DNA from 2 places in the Streptomyces sp. NPDC060232 genome. Region 2 is predicted to be linked to the other one. Evidence: riboswitches for the same ligand, from Rfam matches in the RefSeq annotation. Region 2 holds a riboswitch; the other holds the start of a gene.

Region 1 (7,655 bases), on a different contig from region 2:
GCCCTGGCCGACGTTCGCGTGCCGGTCCTTGTGGGCGCCCACACCCTCCTTGGAGTCGTTCGCGTGGACCAGCTTCAGCCGGTCCTCGCCCACGGTGTCCACCAGCAGGTCCAGCATCACCTTCGTCCCGCCCGGCTCCGCCAGGTCGTGACCGGCCGCGAAGATGTGGCAGGTGTCCAGGCAGATCCCCAGCTTCGGATGGTGGTCCAGCGCGTCGAAGTACGGGCCGAAGTCCCAGGTGCGCGAGCACAGCGAGGACCCCTGCCCGGCCGTCGACTCCAGCAGCAGGAAGGGGTCGTCGTCATGCGTCAGCTCGTCCAGCAGCGGCAGCATGTGCTCCCTGACCTGCGCGTACGCCGCCTCCCGCGGGCGGCCGCCGGTCGCCGAGCCGGTGTGGACGACCACCCCGAGCGCGCCGATCTGCCGGGCCCGCCGCAGTGAGTGGCGCAGGGACTCCACCGACTTCTCCACCGTGGCCTCGGTGTGCGAGCCGAAGTTGATCAGGTACGGCGCGTGCACGTACGCGGGAATCCCCTCCTGCGCGCACCCCTCGCGGAACCGCTCGTCCTGCACCGGATTGCCGACCGGGGTGGCCCAGCCGCGCGGGTTGGCGACGAAGACCTGGACGGCCTCCGCGCCCATGTCCCGGGCGTACGTCAGCCCGACCGAGGCGAGACCGCCCGCGACGGGGACGTGTCCGCCCACCGGATTGCGTACCACGTGCGCCTACAGCCCCTTGGTCCGGATGGTGATCGTGATGCCCTCGGCGGCGGTCTGCCCCGCCAGCACCGACTGCGCGTCCACGGTCCTGCTGAAGGAGATCAGCGGCCGGTCCACCTTCACCTTGAAGCCGGCCGCCTCCAGGGTCCTGCGGGCCGAGTCCACGTCCTGACCGATCACGTTCGGGACCGGCAGCTGGCGCGGGCCCTTGGACACCGTCAGCGTGACCGTGTCGCCGGCCGCCGCCTGGGCGCCGGCGCCGATCGACTGGTTGGCGACCGTACCCGGATCCGACGGGGCGTTGACCTGATCGGGAGCCGCGACGACCTTCAGGCCCAGACCTTCCAGAGTGGCCTTCGCCTGCTCGAAGGGGAGCCCGGTCACGCCCGGCACCGGCACCGGCCGGCCCTTGCTGACGACGATCGAGACCGCCGTGTCGGGCGCCCGCTTCTCGCCGCCCGCCGGGTTGGTGCTGATCACCGAGCCCTGGGCGACCTCCTGGCTGAAGGCCTGCGTGACGATCCCGGGCGCCAGCCCGGTCCGGGCCAGCTCGGCCTTGGCCTCCTCCAGGGGCCTGCCCTTCAGGTTGGGTACGGACACGACCTCGGGGCCGCGGGAGATCGTGATGGTCACCGCGCCGTTGCCGCGGATCCGCCGGCCGCCCGGGGGATCGGTGTTCATCACCGTCCCGCGCTCGAAGGCGTCGCTGAACTTCCGGTCGACGCCCTTCACTCCGAGCCCGGCCTCGGACAGCTGGGCGCGGGCCTGCTCCTCGGTCTTGCCGAGCAGGTTGGGGACCTGGGTGAACTGGCCGGAGTTGATGTACCAGACGCCCGTACCGATCCCCAGCGCCAGCAGGACGCCGACGACCACCAGCAGCACGCCGCGGCGCGGGCGCGCGGGGGGCGCCGGCCGACGCCCGGACGGAGCGGGCGGATCCAGCGGCGGCGACTCCAGCCGGGAGGTGGGGTTCACGGGCTGCGCGGCCACCGGGCGCGGGATCACGCCGGTACGGTCCTCGGCGGACGACCGGTCGACGGCGTGCGCCTGCGGCGGTACGGCGTCCAGCTCGGCGTCGGTGAGCTCGGCGCGGGCCTCGCGGGTGAGGCCGAACAGGGCGGCGGCGTCGTAGGGGCGCAGCTCGGGGTTGCGGGCGGTGGCGGACGCCACGAGAGCGTCGAGACCGGCGGCCAGCCCGGGGACCACGGCGGACGGTGGCGGGACGTCCTCGTGCAGGTGCTGGTAGAGCACCTGCGCGGGGGAGTCGCCGAGGTGGGGCTTGGAGCCGGTGAGCATCTCGTAGAGGACGACACCGCAGGCGTAGACGTCGGCGCGGGTGTCGGCGATCCCGTGCTCGATCTGCTCGGGGGCCAGGTAGGAGACGGTGCCGAGGACCGAGCCGGTGGTGTTGGTCACCGAGTCCACGGACCGGACCAGTCCGAAGTCGGCGACCTTGACCCTGCCGTCGTCGCCGATCAGGACGTTCTCGGGCTTCATGTCACGGTGCACGAAGCCGGCCCGGTGGGCGGCGCCGAGCGCGGCGAGGACCGGTTCGAGGATGTCGAGGGCCGCCCGAGGCTGGAGCGCGCCACGCTCGCGCAGCACGTCGCGCAGGGTGCAGCCGGAGACGTACTCCATCGCCAGATAGACGTACGGTCCGTCCGTGCCCTGGTCGAACACGGCGACCACGTTGGGGTGCGCGAGCCGCGCCACGGACTTCGCCTCGCGGATGAACCGGTCCACGAAGGCGGCGTCGGAGGCGAGCGCCGGATGCATCACCTTCAGGGCGAGGATCCGGTCCAGGCGGGTGTCGACGGCCCGGTAGACCGTGGCCATGCCGCCGGCCGCGATGCGGGCGTCGATGCGGTAGCGGCCGTCGAGCACACGCCCGACGAGGGGGTCTTCCAAGGTCGTATCCACCCGCCGATTCTACGAGCCGACGCCGGTACCCCGGCGGGGGCGGGTCGCCTTGCAGCGCAGCTGTGACGTGAGCAGGGGGCGGGGCGAGGCCCCGTCCTCCTGCCCGCAGGGCGGTGACCAGGCCGATCGGGGGTGGGGATGCCCTTGGGCGGGGTCGGGAAGTGTGGGGGTGCGGGCTTCGGGGGTGGGAGCCGCGGGGGCGGGGGCGGGAATGTGCGGGGTGGCTTCGGGGGGTGGGATCCACTCGGGCGGGATCAGGGAAACCCTCAGGACTTCCCTGATCCCGGCCAGCACAGACCCCGCCCCCCGAAGCCACCGCCCTGCCCTCCCGGCCCCGGCCCGCCGGTTTTCGCCCTGCTGCCCCCCGAGTCCCTCAGAACGCCGGGCGCTCCGGGTCCAGGGCTGCTCGGCCCTCCGTGGGGGACGAGGCTTCGGCGAAGCGGCGTTGGGGGATGCGGCCCGCCCGGTGGGCGAGGCGGCCCGCCGAGACGGCGTCCCGCATGGCGGACGCCATGAGGACCGGCTCCTGTGCGCGGGTCACCGCCGAGGCCAGCATCACCGCCGCGCAGCCCAGTTCCATCGCCAGGGCGGCGTCGGAGGCGGTGCCCGCGCCGGCGTCCAGGATCACCGGGACCTGGGCCCGCTCCGTGATCAGCTCGAAGTTGTGCGGGTTACGGATGCCCATGCCCGACCCGATGGGGGAGCCGAGCGGCATGATCGCCGCGCAGCCCACGTCCTCCAGCTTGCGCGCGAGCACCGGGTCGTCGTTGGTGTACGGCAGGACGGTGAAGCCCTCGTCCACCAGGATCTCGGCGGCGTCCAGCAGTTCGACGCCGTCGGGCAGGAGGGTCCGTTCGTCCGCGACCACCTCCAGCTTGATCCAGTCGGTGCCGAGGGCCTCCCGTGCGAGCCGGGCCGTCAGGACGGCCTCGCCCGCGGTGAAGCAGCCGGCCGTGTTCGGCAGGACGGCGATGCCGAGCTTGGTGAGGACGGAGAGGACCGAGCCCTGCACGGTGGGGTCCAGGCGGCGCATGGCCACGGTGGTGAGTTCGGTGCCGGACGCGACGAGGGCGCGTTCGAGCACGTCCAGGCTCGGCGCGCCGCCCGTGCCCATGATCAGGCGGGAGGAGAAGGTCCGGTCGCCCAGGGTGAAGAGGTCGTCGGCCATGCCGGTCAGCCTCCCTGGACCGCGGTGAGGATCTCCACGCGGTCGCCGTCGCCCACGTGGGTGGCCGGCCACTGCCCCCGCGGGACCACGGTCTCGTTGAGTGCGGCGGCCACCCCGGAGGGGGCCGCGGTCAGCGTGGCGACGACGGTGTCGAGGGTGGTGCCGGCCGCGACCTCGCGCGGCTCGCCGTTGACGGAGATGGTCATGCGTACGACTCCTGACGTGCGGCGCAGAAGCGGCCGGGGGCGAAGGGGCGCGCGATCTCGGGCAGTTCGCCGGTGACCAGCAGCTCGGCCATCGCCTCGCCGGTGAGCGGGGTCAGCAGCACCCCGTTGCGGTAGTGACCGGTGGCCAGGTGCAGGCCGGGCAGGCCGGTCGGGCCCAGCAGCGGGGCGTTGTCGGGTGATCCGGGGCGCAGTCCCGCCCGGGTCTCGGTCAGCGGGAGTTCGGTGATGCCGGGTACCAGTTCGTGGGCGTCCCGCAGGAGTTCGTACACCCCGCCCGCGGTGACGGTGGTGTCCCAGCCGAGTTCCTCGCTGGTGGCGCCGATGACGAGTTCGCCGTTCTCGCGGGGCACGAGGTAGACCTGGCTGCCGCGCACGACCGCCCGTACGGTGCGGGAGAGGAAGGGGGCGTACGCCGCGGGCACCGCGAGCCGCAGCACCTGTCCCTTGACCGGGCGTACGGGAGGCAGCACCTCGGCGGGTACGCCCGCCAGCCTGCCGCTGAGCGAGCCCGCGGCCAGGACGACCTGGTCGGCGCGCAGCTCCGTACCGTCGTCGAGGAGGGCGCCCGTCGCCCGGTCCGCGGTGGTGAGCAGCTGCTCGGCGCCCGCCCGGTGGATGGTCACTCCGGCGCCTTCGCAGGCGGCGAGGAGGGCGGCTGCGAGCCGGCGCGGGTCGACCTGGTGGTCACCGTCGACGCGCAGGCCGCCGCGCACGCCGGGGGCCAGCATGGGCTCCAGGCGGCGGCATTCGCGGCCGGTGAGCCATGCGGACTCCAGACCGCAGCGGCGCTGGAGGGCGTGGAGTTCGCGCAGGTGGAGGCGGTCGTCGGCGTCGAGGGCGACGGCGAGGGTGCCGCAGGCGCGGTAGCCGATGTCCATGCCGCCCGAGGCGGCCGCGAGCTCGGCGGCGAACCGCGGATAGCGTTCGGCGGAGGCCAGGCCGAGGCTGAGGAGGGCTTCCTCGCCGTAGTGCAGTTCGGTGACGGGGGCGAGCATTCCGGCCGCGACCTGGGCGGCGCCGCCGCCGGGTGCCGGGTCGGCGAGTACGGTGCCCAGTCCGCGCTCCGCGGCCCGCCAGGCGGTGACCAGGCCGATGATCCCGCCCCCGATGACGAGGACGTCGGATCCCCGGCCGGATCCCTTTCGAGATGAGTGCATGGGCGTCCAGCCCCTCCCTTCGCCGGCATGACCCGGATCAGGTTCGTACGGTCGGAGGCCGGCCAGCCTCCCTCTCAGCCCGGTGCGCCGGACTCCCGCGATAGGTACGGTGGCCAGACTATCCCGGCCGTGCACGGCGGGTAAGGCGGCACCTATTCCTGACGGAGCGTCAGATGATTAGGGTGGCCGCGTGAGCGAGCAGACGGAAAAGAATCAGCGCGGCGTCGTGATCGTCGGCGCCGGAATGGCCGGGGTGCAGACCGCGGTCGCCCTGCGCGAGCAGGGTTACAAGGGCCCCGTGACCCTGCTGGGAGCAGAACCCCACCAGCCCTACGACCGGCCCCCGCTGTCCAAGGCGGTGCTGCTCGGCAAGGCCGAGGACTCCGCCTTCGACGTGGACTTCGAAGGCCTGGGCGTCGAGCTCCGCCTCGGGACGGAAGTCACCGGACTGCGGGCCGCCGACCACGAGCTGGACACCGAGGCGGGACCGGTCCCGTACGAGGTGCTCGTGCTGGCGACCGGCGCGCAGCCGCTGACCCTGCCCGGCGCCGAGGGCGTCCCCGGCGTCCACCTGCTGCGCACGCTGGACGACGCGGCGCGGCTGCGCCCGGTCCTGGCGGCCGCCTCCCGGGTCGTGGTCGTCGGCGCGGGCTGGATCGGCGCCGAGTTCGCCACCGCGGCCCGGGAGGCCGGCTGCGCCGTGACCGTCGTCGAGGCGGCCGACCGGGTGCTGGCGGGCGCCCTGCCCGCCGAGGTCGCCGAGCCGATGTCGCGCTGGTACGGGCAGGCCGGCGCCGAGCTGATCACCGGCGCCAAGGTGGCCGGTGTCGGGGAGGGGCGGGTCCTCCTGGCCGACGGGCGCACCCTGCCCGCCGACGCGGTGGTCGTGGGGATCGGCGCCCGGCCCGCCACGGGATGGCTGGCCGGGTCCGGCGTGGAACGCGGCGCCGACGGTTCGGTCACCGCCGACGCGCACCTGCTGACCTCCCTGCCGGGGGTGTACGCGGTCGGCGACTGCGCCTCCTTCCCGTCCGGGCGGTACGGGGCGCGGCTGCTCGTGCACCACTGGGACAACGCCCTCCAGGGCCCGAGAGCGGTCGCGGCGAACATCCTGGCCGGGAAGCCCGCCGCGGTCTACGACCCGGTGCCGTACTTCTGGTCCGAGCAGTTCGGGCGCTTCGTGCAGTACGCCGGCCACCACGGCGGGGCCGACACCCTGGTGCGGCGCGGCGACCCGGACCAGGAGACCTGGTCGGTGTGCTGGCTGCGGGACGGGGCCCTGGTCGCGGTCCTCGCGGTCGGCCGCCCCCGGGACCTGGCTCAGGGCCGCAAGCTGATCGAGTCGGGCGTCCCGCTCGACCCGGCGAAGGTCGCGGACCCGGGCACCCCGCTGAAATCGGCCACCGCGTAGCGGACGGCCCGGGCGGGCCACGGACGGTCGGCCCGGGTACCGGCTGTCGGCGGGAGGTGGCAGGCTTGGTCTGTGACCGAGATTGACGCAAAGATCGATTCCCTCGTCCCCGACTGGCTGTACCTCCCCGACATCGCGGAGATGCTGGGCGTCGAGGTGACGCGGGTCCGCCAGATGGTCAAGGAAGGCCAGCTCGTCGCCGTGCGCCGGGGCGAGAACAGGGCCCTGCAGGTTCCGGCCCCCTTCATCGACGGAGACAAGGTGGTCAAGGGCCTCGTGGGCCTGCTGACCGTCCTGCGCGACGACGGCTTCTCCGACGAGGAGATCCTGGAGTGGCTCTTCACCGCCGACCCGACCCTGCCCGGCACCCCCGCCCAGGCGCTGAGCGAGAATCGCGGCACGGAGGTGAAGCGCCGCGCTCAGGCGCTCGCCCTCTGACCTGATCCGCAGTAGCCGCTCCACCGCGGTGTACGGGCCCCGCGCCCGTACACCGCCTCCATCACGGGGGTACACCCATGCAGCTGTCCGACGCCCGGCTCTACCTGTGCACGGACGCCCGCAAGCGCCAGGGTGACCTCCCCGAGTTCCTCGACGCCGTCCTCGCCGGGGGCGTGGACATCGTCCAGCTCCGCGACAAGGGCATGGAGGCTGGCGAGGAACTCGAACACCTCCAGGTCTTCGCCGAGGCCGCTCGCCGCCACGGCAGGCTCCTCGCCGTGAACGACCGCGCCGACGTCGCCCACGCCATCGGCTCCGACGTCCTGCACCTCGGACAGGGCGACATCCCGGTCCCCGCCGCCCGCGCCATCCTCGGCGGCCAGGTGCTCATCGGCCGCTCCTGCCACGCGGAGGCCGAGGTCGCCGCCGCCGTCGCCGAACCGGGCGTCGACTACTTCTGCACCGGGCCCTGCTGGCCCACCCCCACCAAGCCCGGCCGCCACGCCCCCGGCCTGGACCTGGTCCGCTACGCGGCCTCCCTGCAGCAGGACCGGCCCTGGTTCGCCATCGGCGGCATCGACGCCGCGAACCTGGACGAGGTGCTGGACGCAGGC
Region 2 (7,655 bases):
CGTACATGCACCGCACGATGCCCGACCTGCCGTACCAGATCGGCGTCCTGGTCGAGCTCGACAAGGAGAACGCCGAGGTCGCCCGCGGCGTCGCGCAGCACATCGCCGCGTTCGCCCCGCAGTGGCTGTCCGCCGAGGACGTCCCGGCCGAGAAGGTCGAGTCCGAGCGCCGCATCGCCGAAGAGGTCACCCGCGCGGAGGGCAAGCCCGAGGCTGCCATCGCCAAGATCGTCGAGGGTCGCGTCAACGGCTTCTTCAAGGACGCCACGCTGCTCGGCCAGGCCTACGCCCTGGACAACAAGAAGTCCGTCCAGAAGGTTCTGGACGAGGCCGGTGTCACCCTGAAGCGCTTCACCCGCATCAAGGTCGGCATCTGAGTCCGTCCGTACGCGACGGACACCGGACCCCGGTAGGGTCTGAAGCAGTCGTCCGCGCTTGCGCGAGGCGACCGCAGATCTGACGAGGAGGCCATTGCCGTAGAGGGAACCGCAAGGACCCACCGGCAATGGCCTTCTTCGTATGTGCACGAGGAGATCTCCATGAATCAGGGCGTGGACCCCCACACCGCTTCCGACGACAAGAGCGACCAGTTCAAGAAGGGCCGCCGCTTCATGCTGAAGCTGTCGGGCGAGGCCTTCTCCGGTGGCGGAGGACTGGGCGTCGATCCCGACGTCGTCCACGCCATCGCGCGTGAGATCGCCGCGGTCGTCCGCGACGGCGCGGAGATCGCCATCGTGATCGGCGGCGGCAACTTCTTCCGGGGCGCCGAGCTCCAGCAGCGCGGCATGGACCGGGCGCGGTCCGACTACATGGGCATGCTGGGAACGGTCATGAACTGCCTCGCGCTCCAGGACTTCCTGGAGAAGGAGGGCATCGACTCCCGCGTGCAGACCGCCATCACCATGGGCCAGGTCGCGGAGCCGTACATCCCGCTGCGCGCCGTGCGCCACCTGGAGAAGGGCCGCGTCGTCATCTTCGGCGCGGGCATGGGCATGCCCTACTTCTCCACCGACACCACGGCCGCCCAGCGCGCCCTGGAGATCGACGCCGAGGCCCTCCTCATGGGCAAGAACGGTGTCGACGGGGTCTACGACTCCGACCCGAAGAAGAACCCGGACGCGGTGAAGTTCGACGCGCTGGAGTACGGAGAGGTCCTCTCGCGCGACCTCAAGGTCGCCGACGCCACCGCGATCACCCTCTGCCGTGACAACAAGCTGCCGATCCTCGTCTTCGAGCTGCTCGCCGAGGGCAATATCGCCCGCGCCGTCAAGGGTGAGAAGATCGGCACGCTCGTCAGCGACCAGGAAACCCGGGCCTGAGCAGTCCGCTGCCGGTCCGGGCGGCCCGGCCCGCCCGCCCGCCCGCCTGAACCATCCATTCAAGACATGCAGGAGCACGTGGTGATCGAAGAAATCCTCCTCGAGGCCGAGGAGAAGATGGAGAAGGCCGTCGTCGTCGCGAAGGAGGACTTCGCCGCGATCCGTACCGGCCGAGCGCACCCGGCGATGTTCAACAAGATCGTCGCCGACTACTACGGCGCCATCACGCCCATCAACCAGCTCGCCTCGTTCGCGGTTCCCGAGCCGCGCATGGCCATCGTGACGCCGTTCGACGCGTCCGCGCTGCGCAACATCGAGCAGGCCATCCGCGACTCCGACCTCGGTGTCAACCCGAGCAACGACGGCCGGATCATCCGGGTGACCTTCCCTGAGCTGACCGGTGAGCGCCGCAAGGAGTACATCAAGGTCGCCAAGAACAAGGCCGAGGACTCCAAGGTCTCCATCCGTTCCGTGCGCCGCAAGGCCAAGGACGCGCTCGACAAGCTCGTCAAGGACAAGGAGGCCGGCGAGGACGAGGTCCGCCGCGCCGAGAAGGAGCTCGACGACACCACCGCGAAGTACGTCGCGCAGGTGGACGAGCTCCTCAAGCACAAGGAAGCCGAGCTCCTCGAAGTCTGATGAACGACTCTTCCTGGCAGCCGGAGCCGGTTCCGGCGGGTCCCGCATACGATGCGCAGGTGGGCCCGCACACTCGGCCCATGCCCATCGTGCCCGATGCCGCCGGCCGTGACTTCGACGACCGGGAAGCACGCGATCGGGGGGCCGCCTCGGACGGCGGCCCCCTCTTCCGCGCCGATACGCCGCCGCAGGAGCCCATGCCCAGCCCCCCGCCCCCGCATGCCGAGCACCCGCAGGACTCCTCACCCCCGCCGCAGAAGAAGCGCGCGGGGCGGGACCTGCGCGCCGCGATAGGGGTAGGCGTCGGTCTCGGCGCGGTGATCTTCGCCTCGCTCCTGATCGTCAAGGCGGTCTTCGTCGGCGTCATCGTCGTCGCGGTCGTCGTCGGCCTGTGGGAGCTCACCTCGCGGCTCCAGGAGCAGAAGGGCATCAAGGCCCCTCTGGTCCCGCTCGCGGTCGGTGGCGCGGCCATGGTCATCGCCGGATACGTCCGCGGGGCCGAGGGCGCCTGGATCGCCATGGCGCTGACGGTGCTGACCGTCCTGGTGTGGCGGATGACCGAACCGCCCGAGGACTACCTCAAGGACGTCACCGCGGGTGCCTTCGCGGCGTTCTACGTGCCCTTCCTGGCCACCTTCGTCGCGATGCTGCTCACCGCCGACGACGGGCCGCAGCGCGTGATCACCTTCCTGCTGCTGACCGTGGTCAGCGACACCGGGGCCTACGCGGTGGGCTGGCGGTTCGGGAAGACCAAGCTCGCGCCGCGCATCAGCCCCGGCAAGACCCGCGAGGGGCTGTTCGGCGCCGTGGCCTTCGCCATGGGCGCCGGCGCGCTCTGCATGGAGTTCCTGATCGACGGCGGCGCCTGGTGGCAGGGCCTGCTGCTCGGCCTCGCGGTCGCGGTCAGCGCCACCCTGGGCGACCTGGGCGAATCGATGATCAAGAGGGACCTGGGCATCAAGGACATGGGCACACTGCTGCCGGGGCACGGCGGCATCATGGACCGGCTGGACTCGCTGCTGCCCACCGCCCCGGTGGTGTGGCTGCTGCTGGCCGCCTTCGTCGGCACCGGCTGACCGGGCCCCGGCCGGGTTATCCTGGAGGGCGCGCCGCGTGTACGCGGCGCGCCCTTTCCGTCCAGCGGCCGAGCCGCGGACCGGCCCTGCACGCGCGGGGTGACCCCCACCTCGTCGTACTGAGGAGTACCGCATGGCCCCCCGTCCCGCTCCGGGTGAGCTCACCTTCGTCGCTCCCCGCGGGGTCAAGAAGCCGCCCCGGCACCTCGCCGACATGACTCCGGCCGAGCGCCGCGAGGCGGTCGCCGCGATCGGCGAGAAGCCCTTCCGGGCCAAGCAGCTCTCCCAGCACTACTTCGCCCGCTACGCGCACGACCCGGCGCAGTGGTCGGACATCCCCGCGGGCTCGCGGACCAAGCTCCAGCAGGAGCTCCTCCCGGACCTGATGAACGTCGTCCGGCACATCAGCTGCGACGACGACACCACCCGCAAGACCCTGTGGAAGCTGCACGACGGCACGCTCGTGGAGTCCGTGCTGATGCGCTACCCCGACCGGGTCACCATGTGCATCTCCTCGCAGGCCGGCTGCGGTATGAACTGCCCGTTCTGCGCCACCGGCCAGGCGGGCCTGGACCGCAACCTCTCCACCGCCGAGATCGTGCACCAGATCGTCGACGGCATGCGCGCGCTGCGCGACGGCGAGGTCCCCGGCGGCCCCGCCCGGCTGTCGAACATCGTCTTCATGGGCATGGGCGAGCCGCTGGCCAACTACAACCGCGTCGTCGGCGCGATCCGTCGGCTCACCGACCCCGAGCCCGACGGCCTGGGCCTGTCCCAGCGCGGCATCACCGTCTCCACCGTCGGCCTGGTCCCGGCCATGCTGCGCTTCGCCGACGAGGGCTTCAAGTGCCGTCTCGCCGTCTCGCTGCACGCCCCGGACGACGAGCTGCGCGACACCCTGGTGCCGGTGAACACCCGCTGGAAGGTCCGCGAGGTCCTCGACGCCGCGTGGGAGTACGCCGAGAAGTCCGGCCGCCGGATCTCGATCGAGTACGCCCTCATCCGCGACATCAACGACCAGGCCTGGCGCGGCGACCTCCTGGGCCGGCTGCTCAAGGGCAAGCGCGTACACGTCAACCTGATCCCGCTGAACCCGACGCCCGGTTCCAAGTGGACCGCCTCGCGCCCCGAGGACGAGAAGGCCTTCGTCGAGGCCATCGCCCGCCACGGCGTGCCCGTGACCGTGCGTGACACCCGCGGCCAGGAGATCGACGGCGCGTGCGGCCAGCTGGCCGCCTCGGAGCGCTGACCTGCGCTTCCGGCCGGCCACATTCGGCCACGGGGTACCCTGTGGCCGAACCAATTGCATATTCCGACAGGGGAGCGCCACAGCGCTGAGAGTGCGGTATCCGTCATCCGCAGACCCTCTGAACCTCGCCCCGGTCATTCGGGGTAGGAAGTTCGGTCACCACTCTTGCTGTTGCGCCCTGCCCGGCGTCCGCTCCGACAGAGCGCCGGGCAGGGCCGCGTCTTCTCCTGGACATCCCAGGAGGAATTCACCGATGAGCACCACCAGGAAGATCGCGGGCGCGGCGCTCGCGGCCGCGCTGGGCGTCACCACGCTCAGCGCCTGCGGCGGCGACGCCAAGGACAAGCCCGCCGGCGCGGGCGACGCCCCGAAGTCCAAGACCGTCACACTGGTCTCCCACGACTCCTTCAACGTGACCGAGTCGGTCCTGAAGGAGTTCGAGCAGCAGAGCGGCTACACCGTCAAGGTCCTGAAGTCCGGGGACGCGGGCGCCGCCCTCAACCAGGAGATCCTCACCAAGGGCTCCCCGCGCGGCGACGTCTTCTTCGGCGTGGACAACACCCTGCTCTCGCGCGCCCTCGACAACGGCATCTTCACCCCCTACGAGGCCAAGGGCCTGGGCGAGGTGAAGCCCGAGTACGTGCTCGACAAGGAGCACCGGGTCACCCCGATCGACTCCGGCGACATCTGTGTCAACTACGACAAGGCCTACTTCGCCGACAAGAAGATCGCCCCGCCGCAGACGCTGGACGACCTGACCAAGCCGGAGTACAAGAACCTGCTGGTGGTCGAGAACGCCGCGACCTCCTCGCCCGGCCTCGGCTTCATGCTTGCCTCCGTCGGCAAGTACGGCGAGGAGGGATGGAAGGACTACTGGAGCAAGCTGAAGGCCAACGGCGTCGAGGTCGTCGACGGCTGGGAGCAGGCCTACAACGAGCGCTTCTCCGGCTCGGCGGGCGGCAAGAAGGCCAAGGGCGACCGCCCGCTGGTCGTCTCCTACGCCTCCAGCCCGCCGGTCGAGGTGCTGTACGGCGAGCCGCAGCCGGCCGAGGCCCCGACGGGCGTCGCCACCGGCACCTGCTTCCGCCAGATCGAGTTCGCGGGCCTGCTCAAGGGCGCGAAGAACGAGGAGGGCGGCAAGGCTCTCGTGGACTTCCTGATCAGCAAGAAGTTCCAGGAGGACATGCCGCTCCAGATGTTCGTGAACCCCGTGGTCAAGGACGCCGCGCTGCCGGAGCTGTTCACCAAGCACGGTGTGGTGGTCGAGAAGCCTACGAGCGTCACTCCGGAGACCATCGCCGAGAACCGTGAGCAGTGGGTCAAGGCATGGACCGCGCTCGTCGTGAAGTAAGCGGTACGAAGGAGCCGGGCGCGGCGTCGGCGGACGCCGCCCCGGTCCCCGGACCGGGGCGGGTACCCGGACAGGGCGAGAGCGGGCGGGCCACCGCCGTCCGCCTCGCCCTGATGGCCGTCCCCCTCGCCTTCTTCGGGCTGTTCTTCGCCTACCCCGTCGCCGCGATCGTCGGCCGCGGCCTCAAGGCCGACACCGGATGGCAGTTCGGCCGGCTCGGCGAGGTGCTGGCCCGGCCCGACATCGCCGACGTGCTGTGGTTCACCACCTGGCAGGCGCTCGCCTCCACCGTGCTCACCCTGCTGATCGCACTCCCCGGCGCGTACGTCTTCGCGCGTTTCGAGTTCCCCGGCAAGCAGCTGCTGCGGGCGGTGGTGACCGTTCCCTTCGTGCTCCCGACCGTGGTCGTCGGCACGGCCTTCCTGGCGCTGCTCGGACGCGGCGGACTGCTGGACGAACTGGCGGGCGTCCGCCTCGACACCACCGTCTGGGCGATCCTGCTCGCGCACGTCTTCTTCAACTACGCCGTCATCGTCCGCACGGTCGGCGGACTGTGGGCCCAGCTCGACCCGCGCCAGGAAGAGGCCGCGCGGGTGCTGGGCGCCGGCCGGTTCGCCGCCTGGCGCAGGGTGACGCTGCCCGCGTTGGCCCCGGCCGTGGCCGCGGCGTCCCTGATGGTGTTCCTCTTCACCTTCAGCTCCTTCGGCGTCGTCCTGATCCTGGGCGGACCCGCCTACTCCACCCTGGAGGTGGAGGTCTACCGGCAGACCGCGCAGCTCCTGGACCTGTCGACGGCCGCCGTCCTGACGATGGTGCAGTTCGCCGCGATCGGCGCGATCCTCGCCCTGCACGCATGGACCGTGCGCCGGCGCGAGACCGCGCTGAGCCTGGTCGATCCGGGCCGCACCACGCACCGTCCGCGCGGCTGGGCGCAGCGCACCCTCCTGGGCGGCGTCCTGCTGACCATCGGGCTGCTGATCGTGGCGCCGCTGGCCGTGCTCGTCGAGCGGTCCTTCGACGCCCCCGGCGGCTACGGCCTCAGCTTCTACCGGGCCCTGCAGGACGCCGGCGCCGGTGGCGGAACCTTCCTGGTGCCGCCGCTGGAGGCGGTCTGGAACTCCCTGCAGTACGCGCTCGCCGCCACCGCGATCGCCCTGGTCGTCGGGGGCCTCGCGGCCGCCGCCCTGACCCGGCGCGGGGGCCGCTTCGTACGGGGCTTCGACGCGATGCTGATGCTCCCGCTCGGGGTGTCCGCCGTGACGGTCGGCTTCGGCTTCCTGATCACCCTGGACGAGCCGCCGCTGGACCTGCGGACCTCGTGGATCCTGGTGCCGCTGGCGCAGGCGCTGGTGGGCGTGCCCTTCGTCGTACGGACCATGCTGCCGGTTCTGCGCGCGGTGGACGGGCGGCTCCGGGAGGCCGCCGCGGTGCTCGGCGCGTCACCGCTGCGCGCCTGGCGGGAGGTGGACCTGCCGCTGGTGCGCAGGGCGCTGCTGATCGCGGCCGGGTTCGCCTTCGCCGTGTCGCTGGGGGAGTTCGGCGCGACCGTCTTCATCGCCCGGCCGGACCAGCCGACGCTGCCGGTGGCCGTGGCGCGGCTGCTGGGGCGGGCCGGCGAGCTGAACTACGGGCAGGCGATGGCCCTGAGCACGATCCTGATGCTGGTGTGCGCGGTGTCCCTGCTGGTGCTGGAGCGACTGCGACCCGACAAGACCTCCGGAGAGTTCTGATGACACTGCTTCAGCTGGAAGGGGTGTCGGTCCGGCTCGGTGAGCGCGCGGTCGTCGACTCCGTGGACCTGGAGGTCGCCGAGCACGAGACCGTGTGCGTCCTGGGCCCGAGCGGCAGCGGGAAGTCCACGCTGCTGCGGGTCGTCGCCGGGCTCCAGCAGGTGTCCGGGGGGCGGGTGCTGCTGGGCGGGGCCGACCAGGCCGGTGTCCCCGTGCACCGGCGGGGCGTGGGCCTGATGTTCCAGGACCACCAGCTCTTCCCGCACCGCGACGTCGGCGCGAACGTCTCCT

The links. A riboswitch is a leader RNA that binds a small molecule or an ion and turns the genes downstream of it on or off. The one in region 2 is predicted to bind thiamine pyrophosphate.
Region 1: linked by a shared signal. The riboswitch ahead of thiO (glycine oxidase ThiO) and the one ahead of ACFWFZ_RS05745 (thiamine ABC transporter substrate binding subunit) in region 2 are both predicted to bind thiamine pyrophosphate.

What each region holds. Positions count from the first base shown of each region.
Region 1 covers NZ_JBHXAG010000023.1:35,191-42,845, reverse strand. The annotation lists gene ACFWFZ_RS27880 (deoxyribonuclease IV) at 1-720, opposite strand, end outside; gene pknB (Stk1 family PASTA domain-containing Ser/Thr kinase) at 727-2,640, opposite strand; gene ACFWFZ_RS27870 (thiazole synthase) at 3,014-3,808, opposite strand; gene thiS (sulfur carrier protein ThiS) at 3,814-4,014, opposite strand; gene thiO (glycine oxidase ThiO) at 4,011-5,192, opposite strand; TPP riboswitch at 5,190-5,301, opposite strand; gene ACFWFZ_RS27855 (NAD(P)/FAD-dependent oxidoreductase) at 5,383-6,603, shown strand; gene ACFWFZ_RS27850 (Rv2175c family DNA-binding protein) at 6,676-7,041, shown strand; gene thiE (thiamine phosphate synthase) at 7,119-7,655, shown strand, end outside.
Region 2 covers NZ_JBHXAG010000002.1:423,350-431,004, forward strand. The annotation lists gene tsf (translation elongation factor Ts) at 1-377, shown strand, start outside; gene pyrH (UMP kinase) at 540-1,319, shown strand; gene frr (ribosome recycling factor) at 1,401-1,958, shown strand; gene ACFWFZ_RS05735 (phosphatidate cytidylyltransferase) at 1,958-3,034, shown strand; gene rlmN (23S rRNA (adenine(2503)-C(2))-methyltransferase RlmN) at 3,168-4,283, shown strand; TPP riboswitch at 4,342-4,451, shown strand; gene ACFWFZ_RS05745 (thiamine ABC transporter substrate binding subunit) at 4,537-5,634, shown strand; gene ACFWFZ_RS05750 (ABC transporter permease) at 5,748-7,364, shown strand; gene ACFWFZ_RS05755 (ABC transporter ATP-binding protein) at 7,364-7,655, shown strand, end outside.